DNA from 4 places in the Enterobacter sp. DVT3837 genome. Region 3 is predicted to be linked to each of the others. Evidence: predicted binding sites of a transcription regulator. Region 3 holds the regulator's gene; each other region holds the start of a gene.
The links. The regulator CRP, encoded in region 3, controls carbon source genes, mostly activating them, when cyclic AMP is high. The targets are predictions, from matches to a motif close to ATGTGANNNNNNTCACAT.
Positions count from the first base shown of each region.

Region 1 (3,212 bases), 970 kb from region 3:
AAGAGGCACCTACGTCAACAGAAGCATCTTTATTGAACGCATAAGTCGCACCTGCGCTCAGCCAGAAGCGGTCCTGATCCGGGATAGAAATGGAACGGGTCTGAGCCGGAACCGGGCTATCATCAAAGGCAATACCGGTACGGAAGGTCCAGTTAGTATCGTAGTAGTAGGTGGTACCCAGCGCGATACGATAAGAGTCTTTGAAGCTCTCATCCTTATAGAAAAGCGTCTGGCCATTAGAGCCGGTCGCTTTCAGCTCCTGGAACTGACTCCAGCTGGTATAAGCCATGCTGTAGTGAATTGCCCATTGTGGCGCAACCTTGTTGTAACCTGAAACTTCCCACATTTCTGGCAGGTTAAGCGTCAGAGATCCCGGAATAGTTCTGCCACCAGTTGGATACGGGAAACCTGGGACGGCGGTGTTCATGTTGCTGTTGTAATCTCCGTCGAAGTCGATTTTAACTTCAGAACGGTAGGTCAAACCCCAACGGTTGTTTTTATCCAGCTCATACAGAATACCCGCGTTCCAGCCATAACCCCACTCGCTGCCTTTCAGGCGTGCAATTTGGGTGTCGGCAGGGATGGCGGCCAGTTGTTTGGCTTTGGCGATGGCGGCCGGGCGTGCTGCCGCAGGCAGGTTTGGTACCTGAGAGAGAATCTGACCGGCAGCCAGCATACCGGCGTCACCTGCATAGCGCTCGATTTTAGCATCGGCGTAAACCGCATCAAAACCAAGACCAAAGCTCCAGTTGTCGTTCAGGCGATAAGCGCCGCTCAGGTTCAGGTTTACGGTTTTCAGGTCAGTTTTACCGCCCATTGTGCCCGCTGCATAGTTATCGCCATATTCAGTCGCCAGACCAAAGTTAGAGGTCACTGATGCCCCCCAACCAAACTGGTCGTTAATAGGTGCAACAAAATGTACGTTTGGAACCCAGGCGCTTGGGGCGATGTTGTCCGCATTCAGGCTCTTACCGGACGGCGATTTACCAGAGATATTAACATCCGGGTCAATATAGACGGCACCAGCAGAAAACGTTGGGCGGTCAAACATCATAATCAGTGCCGGGTTACGGCTCGCGTTACCCGCATCATCAGCGATGGCGCCTTCCCCGGAATATGCGCGGCCAAGGCCAGAGGAAGAAAATTCGTTTAACTGAAAGCCCGCTGACCATGCGGAAGTGGATACGAGTGCCACTGCGACTGCCAGCGCAGTCTTGTTGAACAGGGTTTTCTGGCTCATGACCATAACCTCATTGAGTTATTTTTATTCAATAATTGTTACATACCGTAACAGGAGCGCGAAGTGTAGGGTCTGAGGTATGACAGACAAATCAGACCAGTGGCCAGAGTATAGGTCTGACCAGCCAGAATGTTGCAAGTTTGTTTATTAATATTTTCAAACATGTTTCTTGAAACGAGATCTGCTTGGCAAAAATGTGACCATCGCGACTCACCCAAAAGGGTGGTTTTTGTTTTAGATCATTTTTTAGTGTGATATTGGTCACTTATCCGATTTTACGCCATTAACGGCTGGAGAGAGCCAGCGTCGGGGCGTAAAATATCAGCATCGTGTTTATCTCGCGTCCTGCGCGAATACAGAGGAAATTGAGCTATGAGTAAATGCAGTGCTGATGAAACCCCGGTTTGCTGCTGTATGGATGTTGGTACCATCATGGACAACTCCGATTGCACCGCCTCTTACAGCCGTGTATTCACCAACCGTGCCGAAGCGGAAGAGACACTGACCGCGCTGAGCAAACGTGCGCGTGATGTGGAATCCGAACCGTGCGACATTAAGTCTACCCTCACCGAAGTGGAAGGCGGCGTGAAGCTGGATATCGACTTTGTGTTCGCCTGCGAAGCAGAAACGCTGATTTTCCAGTTGGGTCTGCGTTAATCTTTTTTGCCCGGTGTCATTCCTCACAAATGCCTCTGCCATGCAGGGGCATTTTCTTTTTCTTCTCTGTGTTTTAGCTCGCACTTTTTCGTTTCCCTGATTGGCTGAATGTAAAAAAATGGTTAAGACTATTATCAGGTCAGACCACTTTATGTTTGCGCAAAAAATTTTACAGGGGAGTGTTATGAGTCAGGCATTACCGCTTATTACCCGTCAGGGCGATCGCATTGCCATTGTCAGTGGATTGCGTACGCCATTTGCACGTCAGGCAACGGCATTTCATGGCATACCGGCTGTTGACCTGGGGAAAATGGTGGTGGGGGAGATGCTGGCTCGCAGCGAAATTCCGCCAGAGGTCATCGAACAGCTGGTTTTCGGTCAGGTCGTGCAGATGCCTGAAGCACCCAATATTGCGCGGGAAATCGTCCTCGGTACCGGAATGAATGTCCATACTGATGCCTACAGCGTCAGCCGCGCGTGCGCGACCAGCTTCCAGGCTGTAGCTAACGTGGCTGAAAGCCTGATGGCGGGCACTATTCGTGCCGGTATTGCTGGCGGAGCGGACTCCTCTTCGGTACTGCCGATCGGGGTCAGCAAAAAGCTGGCGCGTATCCTGGTTGACGCCAACAAAGCCCGCACAACCGGACAGAAGCTCAAACTCTTCTCTCGTTTACGCCTGAGGGATCTCATGCCTGTACCTCCTGCCGTTGCGGAATATTCCACGGGTCTACGCATGGGTGATACCGCCGAGCAGATGGCGAAGACCTATGGCATTACCCGCGAGCAGCAGGATGCGCTGGCCCACCGTTCACATCAGCTGGCAGCGAAAGCCTGGTCTGAAGGTAAACTGGCTGATGAAGTGATGACCGCTTATATCCCGCCATATCGAGAACCGCTTGCGGAAGATAACAATATCCGCGGCACCTCGACGCTGGCGGATTATGCAAAACTGCGCCCTGCGTTTGACCGCAAACATGGCACGGTAACCGCGGCTAACAGTACGCCACTGACGGACGGCGCTGCTGCGGTGATCCTGATGACCGAATCCCGCGCGAAAGAGCTGGGTATCACCCCCCTGGGCTATTTGCGCAGCTATGCTTTTACCGCCATTGATGTCTGGCAGGACATGCTGTTAGGACCTGCCTGGTCCACGCCGCTGGCACTGGATCGCGCAGGGCTGACGCTGGCTGATTTAACCCTGATTGATATGCACGAAGCCTTTGCCGCACAAACCCTGGCAAACGTGCAGTTACTGGCAAGCGAGCGTTTTGCGCGAGATGTGCTGGGCCGTGCCCATGCCACTGGTGAAGTGGAT
Region 1 is NZ_JBWDLA010000001.1:2,854,119-2,857,330, forward strand. Features, by position in the region: gene fadL (long-chain fatty acid transporter FadL) at 1-1,240, opposite strand, end outside; gene AC0XWG_RS14145 (YfcZ/YiiS family protein) at 1,613-1,897, shown strand; gene fadI (acetyl-CoA C-acyltransferase FadI) at 2,082-3,212, shown strand, end outside.
Region 1: AC0XWG_RS14145 (YfcZ/YiiS family protein) is a predicted target of CRP. The motif match lies at 1,490-1,507, and genes of this name have one in related genera.

Region 2 (3,212 bases), on a different contig from region 3:
TTTTGTCAGCGGATAACGCTCCAGATAATCCGTGACCTCCATCGGGATGCTGTGCTGCATCGCCTCAATTTTTTCATCCAGCCAGAGGCCTGAATTGAGCGCCGTCGGGAGAAATAAGCCCGGGAAGTTAAAATACGGACGGAGACTTTTCAGGAAAAACGCATTCATGATTGAGTTCATAGTCATTCTTCAATGAAGCCGTAGCGGCAGTGAACTCAGCTTAAAGGGGGCGGCATAAAGGGGAGATAAAAAGCGTCAGGCCCGGCGTAAAGAAAGTATAAAGGTGATGTTATTTTTTCTCTTTTTTCTGCATATCAAGCAGTTGTTCAGGCGTGACGGCCGGGTAACCCTGCGCATCTTCCGGCACTTCATGCATCGCCGGGATCGGCACCAGCGGGCCTAAAAAGCGCGGTTCACGTTTGAAAATGTACAGGTCTGCCAGCGCGCCAAAACGGGCACCAAACTCGCGTACGCGCACGCTCAGCATATCTTTTGGTGACGGTACCGCGTAGCACTGCGCCTGTATGCCCATATGCAGGGCGATAAACAGCGCGCGCTCGCAGTGGAAGCGCTGGGTGATGATGATGAAGTCGTTTGTGTCGAAGACTTTACGCGTGCGCACGATGGAGTCCAGGGTGCGGAACCCGGCGTAATCGAGAACGATATCCGCAGGGTCGACACCCGCGGCAATCAAATCCTTACGCATCGTCACCGGTTCGTTATAGCTTTGCAGGGCGTTATCACCGCTTAACAGCAGGTAATTCACTTTGCCACTGTTGTAGGCGTTCAGTGCGCCCTGAATTCGGTAACGGTAGTACTGATTGATCACACCGGTGCGGTAATACTTGGCCGTACCGAGTACCACACCCACCTGACGGTAGGGCAGGTCCTGCAGGTCATCAAAGATATAGGGGGCGGTTTTCCAGCTCATCCAGCGATCGAGACCCAGCACGATCAACAGCAGTATGCCGACCAGGACAGACAGGCTGTAAAAAACGCGCTTTAACATGCAGATGGCTCGTTCCGAAGATGAAATTTAACTCAGGCTACTTTACCCGCCTGGATAGCGCAAGAAACAGCGACTCAACTGAGGGGTTTTTCAGCAACGTGGCGGGCATTTCTGCCCGCCGGAAGGATTACGCGAGCAGTACGCGGTCGATTGTTGTGCAGTCCAGCGCTTTTAACGTGGCAGCGGTGGCATCCCACTGAATCAGTGGCGCATCGGCAATTTCTGCCAGAATGGCGCGCTGAATATCCGGATAGTCATAGCCGTTCAGGCTCAGCAGGTTGAGTGCGCCCTGCAGCGGTGGCAGCGTTGGGTTAAACGCGGCGTTTTCGGCATAGCTGCCGCTAAAGATACGACCATCCCGACACTGCAGTGCGACACCGCTAGGGGATTTGCTGTATGGCGTGTGACTTTTGTTGGCAGCGCGAATGGCAGCCTGGGCCAGGTCATCACCGGACAGGGCAAAACCGTGGTCCTGTTCGTCCATCAGCAGGGTTTTGATCTCAAGATCTTTCGGGCCAAAGGCATCAGGCAGGTAATCCCCCAGCGTATGCGGTGCGCGGCCAGGCAGGTTAATGCGCAGTTGCAGCCCGCTGTTCAGCTCATTCATAAACTGACGGCAGTGACCACACGGCGTGTAGTTAACGGTGATGGCGCTCAGCGCTTTTTCACCGCGCAGCCAGGCATGGCTGATGGCGCTCTGCTCAGCGTGAACAGTTTGTTGCATGGTGGCGCCCAGAAACTCCATATTTCCGCCGAAATACCATGTCCCGCTGATGCCGCGTGCAATGGCCCCGACGTTGAAGTGGGAGAGGTCAGCACGTGCACAGGCGGCAGCCAGCGGCAGCAGAGCAAAAGCCAGCGCGTCTTCGTCCAGCCCCGTTGCCTGTTTCAGCATCGTGACCTGCTCCGCCGTCAGCAGGGCGGGGAAATGCTCATCCGCCAGAATCGGGGTCAGAGCGGTTTGCAAATTCTCGGCAAGCTGGGCGAAAGCAGCTTGAAAACGTGGATGCATTGCGTTTGCCTCATAAAGGTTAATGGATCGGTAGTTTACGGAGCCGATGGGGCTTTATATGTGATCCAGTTCTCAATATGTATGCAACTTATGAAATCAAAATGAAATTTGCGCGACGCATCGCAAATTTTAGCCCATTACCGCCAGAATCAGCGGGAAAATGAACGGGGCCAGCAGGGAGGTGATGATCCCGCAAATGACCAGTGCCAGTGAGCTAAACGCCCCTTCCTGATAATCCAGTTCTGCACAGCGTGCTGTCCCCAGTGCGTGCGATGCTGTCCCCATTGCCAGGCCCCGCGCAGCTTTGGTATGAATGCGCATGCCATTGAGCAGAGTATGTCCAAACACAGCACCCAAAATACCAACGAAAATCACACACATGGCGCTGATGGCTGGAATCCCTCCAAGGCTACCGCCAACCGCCATCGCAATTGGCGTGGTGACGGATTTTGGCAGGATAGAGGCTGCAATTTGTGGAGACGCTCCCATCAGCAGCGCTACCGACGTCCCGGTGATCATTGCCACCAGACTGCCCACAAAGCAGATCGTAATGATGGACTTCCAGCGAGCGCGGATCTGGTGAAGTTGCTCATATAAAGGAAAGGCGAGCGCCACAACGGCGGGCTGTAGCAAATCATTCAAAATTTTGCTGCCGGCAAAATAGCGTTCGTAAGGAATGCCGGTGAGAAGCAGGAATGGAATGATCACCACCATGGCCACCAGCAGTGGATTCAACAGCGGCATTTTGAAACGTGCGGCAAGTTTGCGTGCGGCGAAGAACACCACCAGCGTTAACGGTAGCGACCACCAGATATTGGCTATCATTTTTTTGTTTTCTCCCCGACAACTTTACGTTCGCCATGCACCAGATGAGAGCTCCAGCTCACGACCAGGAAAACCACCAGCGTACTGACCGCACAGGAGACAACGATCGGGCCGAACTGGGCTTTAAGCAAATCAAAATACTGCATGACCCCGACGCCGATAGGCACGAAAAGCAGCGCCATATAGCGAATAAGGACGAAGCAGCCAGGGTTGACCCACTTAGCGGGTAGAATTTGCAACGCCAGTAATACAAACAGGATTAGCATACCGATAATGCTACCGGGGATCGTGATGGGCAGCAGCGACGCGATGAAAATCCCGGCATACAGGCAGGCATAAATCAGGACGAATGCACGCAGATATTGC
Region 2 is NZ_JBWDLA010000002.1:60,669-63,880, forward strand. Features, by position in the region: gene AC0XWG_RS15195 (glutamine synthetase family protein) at 1-168, opposite strand, end outside; gene sanA (outer membrane permeability protein SanA) at 290-1,009, opposite strand; gene cdd (cytidine deaminase) at 1,137-2,021, opposite strand; gene AC0XWG_RS15210 (CidB/LrgB family autolysis modulator) at 2,151-2,846, opposite strand; gene AC0XWG_RS15215 (CidA/LrgA family protein) at 2,843-3,212, opposite strand, start outside.
Region 2: cdd (cytidine deaminase) is a predicted target of CRP. The motif match lies at 2,080-2,097, and genes of this name have one in related genera.

Region 3 (3,212 bases):
CAGAAGCTGACGCGTGACATGAGCGAGCGCGGCCATTCACGAGAAGCGGTGATGGACTCCGTGGTGCGCTCCATGGAGGATTACATTAATTTCCTGACGCCGCAGTTCTCCCGTACCCATATTAACTTCCAGCGAGTACCGACAGTCGATACCTCCAACCCATTCGCGGCCAAAAGCATCCCGTCGCTGGATGAGAGCTTTGTGGTGATCCATTTCCGCAACCTCGAAGGCATTGATTACCCCTGGCTGCTGGCCATGCTGCAGGGCTCGTTTATTTCGCACATGAATACATTAGTGGTGCCGGGCGGAAAAATGGGGTTGGCGATGGAGCTCATCATGACGCCGCTGGTACAGCGGTTGATGGAAGGGAAGCAGATCGCGTGATCATATTCCCTCTCCCGGTGGGAGAGGGTTAGGGTGAGGGCATCAACACGCACGATGCCCCATCAATCACGCCTCGATCACTTCATACGAATGTGTAATTTTTACCGCTTTCTCCAGCATTAACGCCACAGAGCAGTATTTCTCCGCAGACAAGTCCACCGCGCGTGAAACGGCCGCGTCTTTCAGGTCTTTACCGGTGACCACAAAGTGCAGGTTAATATGGGTGAACAGGCGTGGCGCCTCTTCACGACGTTCCGATGTGAGTTTAACTTCGCAATCCGTTACATCATGACGGCCTTTTTGCAGAATCGAGACCACATCAATCGCGCTGCATCCACCGGCAGCCATCAATACCATCTCCATCGGGCTTGGTGCTTTATCGCCGGAGTTACCATCCATCAAAACCTGGTGCCCTGAAGCGGACTCGCCCAGGAACGTTAAACCTTCAACCCATTTCACGCGCGCTTGCATATTCATTAACTCCAACGTTGCATTTTTGGTGACAGATTACGCGTGCGTTACATTTCTCGCAATGGAAGGCGACCTGCATCATGCTGAAGCGAGACACCAGGAGACACGCGGCGAAAGCTATGCTAAAACACTCAGGATGCTACAGTAATACATTGACGTTACACATGTATGCAGAGGACATCAAACTTTACTGGCTGCGAAACGTTACGATAGCCGACTTCCCAGGGTATGGGTAAGAATTCGATTGCAACCCCAGAGTCCGGATGCATCTGATGACTCTGGTGACAGCTTATAACAGAGGATAACAGCGCATGGTGCTTGGCAAACCGCAAACAGACCCGACTCTCGAATGGTTCTTGTCTCATTGCCACATTCATAAGTACCCATCGAAGAGCACGCTGATTCACCAGGGTGAAAAAGCGGAAACGTTGTATTACATCGTAAAAGGCTCGGTGGCAGTGCTGATCAAAGATGAAGAAGGGAAAGAGATGATCCTTTCTTATCTGAACCAGGGCGATTTCATCGGTGAACTGGGCCTGTTTGAAGAAGGCCAGGAACGTAGTGCCTGGGTTCGTGCAAAGACAGCATGTGAAGTGGCTGAAATTTCTTACAAGAAATTCCGTCAGTTGATTCAGGTTAACCCTGATATCCTGATGCGTCTTTCTTCCCAGATGGCTCGCCGTCTGCAGGTTACATCTGAGAAAGTGGGTAACCTCGCCTTCCTGGACGTTACCGGTCGTATCGCGCAGACTCTGCTTAACCTGGCAAAACAACCCGATGCGATGACCCACCCTGACGGCATGCAGATTAAAATTACCCGTCAGGAGATCGGCCAGATCGTCGGCTGCTCCCGTGAAACAGTGGGCCGTATTCTGAAAATGCTGGAAGATCAGAACCTGATCTCCGCCCACGGTAAAACCATCGTGGTCTACGGAACGCGTTAATTCCACTCAAACGGCGTGCCATCGCAAGGTGTCACGCCGTTTTTGTCTCTCTTCCCCATGTGGCGCAGGCTGATTTATCACCCGGAAGTTAACTATGCACTGCGACAAACGCTGGTGTTGTGTCTTCCTGTGGCCATCGGTCTGATCCTCGGACATCTTCAGCAAGGTCTGCTGTTTTCTCTCGTGCCCGCCTGCTGCAACATTGCTGGCCTGGACACACCGCATAAGCGCTTTTTTAAACGTCTGATTATTGGCGGCTCGCTGTTTGCTGGCTGTAGCCTCGCCGTGCAGCTCTTACTCGCCCGCGATATTCCGCTGCCGTTAATCCTGACCGTGCTGGCGATGACGCTCGGCGTCACCGCTGAAATCAGTTCCCTTCATGCGCGCCTGCTTCCCGCCTCACTGATAGCGGCCATCTTCACGCTGAGCCTCGCGGGTAACATGCCGGTGTGGGAGCCGCTACTGATCTACGCCCTGGGTACGCTGTGGTATGGGCTGTTTAACTGGTTCTGGTTCTGGCTGTGGCGGGAACAGCCCCTGCGTGAATCATTGAGCCTGCTCTATGTGCAACTTGCGGATTACTGCGAGGCCAAATACACCCTGCTCACCCAGCATACCGATCCGGAAAAATCGTTACCGCCGCTGCTGACGCGCCAGCAAAAGGTGGTGGATCTGATAAGCCAGTGTTATCAGCAACTACACATGCTCGCCGCCAACAAGAATCACGAATACAAACGGCTGCTGCGTATCTTCCAGGTGGGGCTGGATCTGCAAGAACATATCTCCGTGAGCCTGCATCATCCTCAGGAGGTGCAAAAGCTGGTCGAGCGCAGCCATGCCGAAGCGGTGATCCGCTGGAATGCGCAAACCGTCTCTGCGCGTCTGCGGGTGCTGGCTGATGACATTTTATATCACCGCTATCCCACGCGTTTTAACATGGACAAACAACTCGGCACGCTGGAGAAAATCGCCCGCCAGCATGAGGACAACCCGGTGGGCCAGTTTGCCGCCTGGCATTTCAGCCGTATCGCCCGCGTGTTGCGCACCCAACGCCCGCTTTATCCCCGCGATCTCATGGCGGATAAACAAAAACGTCTGCCGTTATTGCCGGCGCTCAGAAGCTATCTGTCTCTTAAATCGTCCGCTCTGCGCAACGCCGCACGGATTAGCGTCATGCTCAGTACCGCCAGCCTGATGGGCATGGCGCTGCATCTACCTAAACCCTACTGGATCTTAATGACCGTGCTGTTTGTCACCCAGAACGGCTATGGCGCCACGCGCGTGCGTATTCTGCACCGGGCGGGGGGAACTATGGCCGGGCTGATTATTGCGGGCGTCACGCTGCACTTTCACGTGCCGGAAGGTTATACCCTGGCGGGAATGCTGATAATTACGCTGGTGAGCTACCTGATT
Region 3 is NZ_JBWDLA010000001.1:1,886,538-1,889,749, reverse strand. Features, by position in the region: gene AC0XWG_RS09160 (phosphoribulokinase) at 1-384, shown strand, start outside; gene AC0XWG_RS09155 (OsmC family protein) at 451-855, opposite strand; gene crp (cAMP-activated global transcriptional regulator CRP) at 1,167-1,799, shown strand; gene AC0XWG_RS09145 (YccS/YhfK family putative transporter) at 1,857-3,212, shown strand, end outside.

Region 4 (3,212 bases), on a different contig from region 3:
GGCGAAACCATCGCTAACGGCCCGTTTGTTCACTATCCAAACGAAAAATGGTTCCCACTGACCGAAGATGACGAACTGCCGGAAGGTATTCTCGACGCCCGCCTGCGTGCCTTCTACGATCCGGAAAACGAACTGACTGCCAGCATGCTGATCGATCTGCAGTCCGGTAACGACGATCGCGGTATCTGTGCCCTGCCATTTACCCGTCAGTCTGATGAGCAAACCGTCTATATTCCGATGAACATCGTCGGCAACCTGTATGTCTCCAACGGTATGTCCGCCGGTAACACCCGCAATGAAGCGCGCGTGCAGGGTCTTTCCGAAGTCTTCGAACGTCACATCAAAAACCGCATTATTGCCGAATCTATCAGCCTGCCTGAAATTCCGGCAGACGTGCTGGCGCGCTACCCGGGCGTGGTGGAATCCATCGCCAAACTGGAAGCAGAAGGTTTCCCAATCTTTGCGTATGACGGCTCGCTGGGCGGTAAATACCCGGTTATCTGCGTCGTGCTGTTTAACCCGACCAACGGCACCTGTTTCGCCTCCTTCGGCGCGCACCCTGACTTCGGCGTGGCGCTGGAACGTACCGTCACCGAACTGCTGCAGGGCCGTAGTCTGAAAGATCTCGACGTGTTCACCCCGCCAACGTTTGACGATGAAGAAGTGGCCGAGCATACCAACCTCGAAACCCACTTCATCGACTCCAGCGGTTTGATCTCCTGGGATATGTTTAAGCAGGACGCAGACTATCCGTTCGTGGACTGGAGCTTTGCCGGTACCACTGAAGAAGAGTTCGCCACGCTGATGGCGATCTTCGACGCGGAAGATCAGGAAGTCTATATTGCCGACTACGAACACCTTGGCGTCTACGCCTGCCGTATTCTGGTGCCAGGTATGTCCGACATCTACCCGGCTGAAGATCTGTGGCTGGCGAATAACAGCATGGGCGCGCATCTGCGCGAGACGCTGCTGGCTCTGCCGGGCAGCGAATGGGAGAAAGAAGATTATCTGAACCTGATCGCCCAACTGGACGAAGAAGGTCACGATGACTTCACCCGCGTACGCGAACTGCTGGGCCTGGCGACCGGTAAAGACAACGGCTGGTATACCCTGCGCATCGGGGAGTTGAAAGCCATGCTGGCCCTGGCGGGTGGCGATTTGGATCAGGCCCTGGCCTGGACCGAGTGGACCATGGAATTCAACCAGTCGGTCTTCTCTGCCGAGCGAACCAACTATTACCGCTGCCTGCAAACGCTGTTGTTGCTTGCACAGGAAGACGATCGCGAGCCGCTGCAATATCTGAATGCCTTCGTACGGATGTACGGTGCTGAGGCGGTAGAAGCGGCCAGTGCGGCCCTGAGTGGCGAAGAGCCGTTCTATGGTCTGCAGGCTGTTGACAGCGATCTGAAAGCCTTCCCGGCGCACCAGTCGCTGCTGAACGCCTATGAAAAACTGCAGAAAGCAAAAGCCGCTTACTGGTCAAAATAAGCGCACATAACATTAGCAGCAGTAGGCGTATTCAATCGTCTGGGCTATATTACGGGGCAATTTCATTGCCCCGTTTTTTATTTTCTTCGGCAATGATTGTTAATTGTAATAATAAAGTTAAACATGGGTAAATATAATAATATTAACCCGGGCTTTACTGTTACTTTTTATGGTAAATACTCCATATTAATTAACTGTTTTAGAGGTGGCCGAACGAAAAAATTCAACTCTTTTCATAACTTTTAAAATTTATTTTTATACGGATAATCAAATACTTACTCCGCATTTGTTGTAAAACCATACACACTGCGGGCCTATAAGCCAGGCGAGATATGATCTATATCAATTTCTCTTCTATAATGCTTTGTTAGTATCTCGTCGCCGACTTAATAAAGAGAGAGTTAGTGTGAAAGCTGACAACCCTTTTGATCTTTTACTCCCTGCTGCGATGGCCAAAGTTGCCGAAGAAGCAGGTGTCTATAAAGCAACGAAACACCCGATGAAGACGTTCTATCTGGCGATCACGGCTGGTGTGTTCATCTCTATCGCTTTCGTCTTCTACATCACTGCCACCACCGGTACTGCTGGAATGCCTTTCGGCATGGCCAAACTGATTGGCGGTATTTGCTTCTCACTGGGTCTGATTCTTTGCGTTATCTGCGGTGCCGACCTCTTCACCTCAACGGTGCTGATTGTCGTAGCGAAAGCCAGCGGAAGAATTACCTGGGGTCAGCTGGCGCGTAACTGGCTTAACGTCTACGTGGGTAACCTGGTTGGCTGTCTGCTCTTTGTTTTGTTGATGTGGCTTTCTGGCGAGTACATGACCGCCAACGGTGGCTGGGGGCTCAACGTCCTGCAAACTGCCGACCACAAAATGCACCACACATTTATCGAAGCCGTTGCTCTCGGCATCCTCGCTAACCTGATGGTCTGCCTGGCTGTATGGATGAGCTACTCGGGTCGCAGCCTGATGGACAAAGCCTTAATTATGGTTCTGCCAGTTGCGATGTTTGTTGCCAGCGGCTTTGAGCACAGTATCGCGAATATGTTCATGATCCCAATGGGCATTGTCATCCGCGACTTTGCAAGCCCGGAGTTCTGGACCGCAGTTGGTTCATCCCCGGAAAGTTTCTCTCACCTGACTATTATGAATTTCATTACTGATAACCTGATCCCTGTCACTATCGGGAACATTATCGGTGGGGGTCTGTTAGTTGGGTTGACATACTGGGTCATTTACCTGCGTGGCGACGATCATCATTGATGGTTTTCTCAGGCAGTAAATAAAAAATCCACTTAAGAAGGTAGGTGTTACATGTCCGAGCTTAATGAAAAGTTAGCCACAGCCTGGGAAGGTTTTGCGAAAGGTGACTGGCAGAATGAAGTAAACGTACGTGACTTCATTCAGAAAAACTATACCCCGTATGAAGGTGACGAATCCTTCCTGGCTGGCGCAACTGACGCGACCACCAAGCTGTGGGACAGCGTAATGGAAGGCGTTAAACTGGAAAACCGCACTCACGCGCCAGTTGATTTCGACACCTCCGTTGCTTCCACCATCACTTCTCACGATGCTGGCTATATCAACAAAGCCCTTGAGAAAATCGTTGGTCTGCAGACTGAAGCACCACTGAAACGTGCAATCATCCCGTTCGGTGGTATTAAAATGGTTGAAGGTTCCTGCAAAGCGTATAACCGCGAGCTGGACCCAATGCTGAAAAAAA
Region 4 is NZ_JBWDLA010000002.1:1,561,653-1,564,864, forward strand. Features, by position in the region: gene ycaO (30S ribosomal protein S12 methylthiotransferase accessory factor YcaO) at 1-1,488, shown strand, start outside; gene focA (formate transporter FocA) at 1,895-2,752, shown strand; gene pflB (formate C-acetyltransferase) at 2,804-3,212, shown strand, end outside.
Region 4: focA (formate transporter FocA) is a predicted target of CRP. The motif match lies at 1,819-1,836, and genes of this name have one in related genera.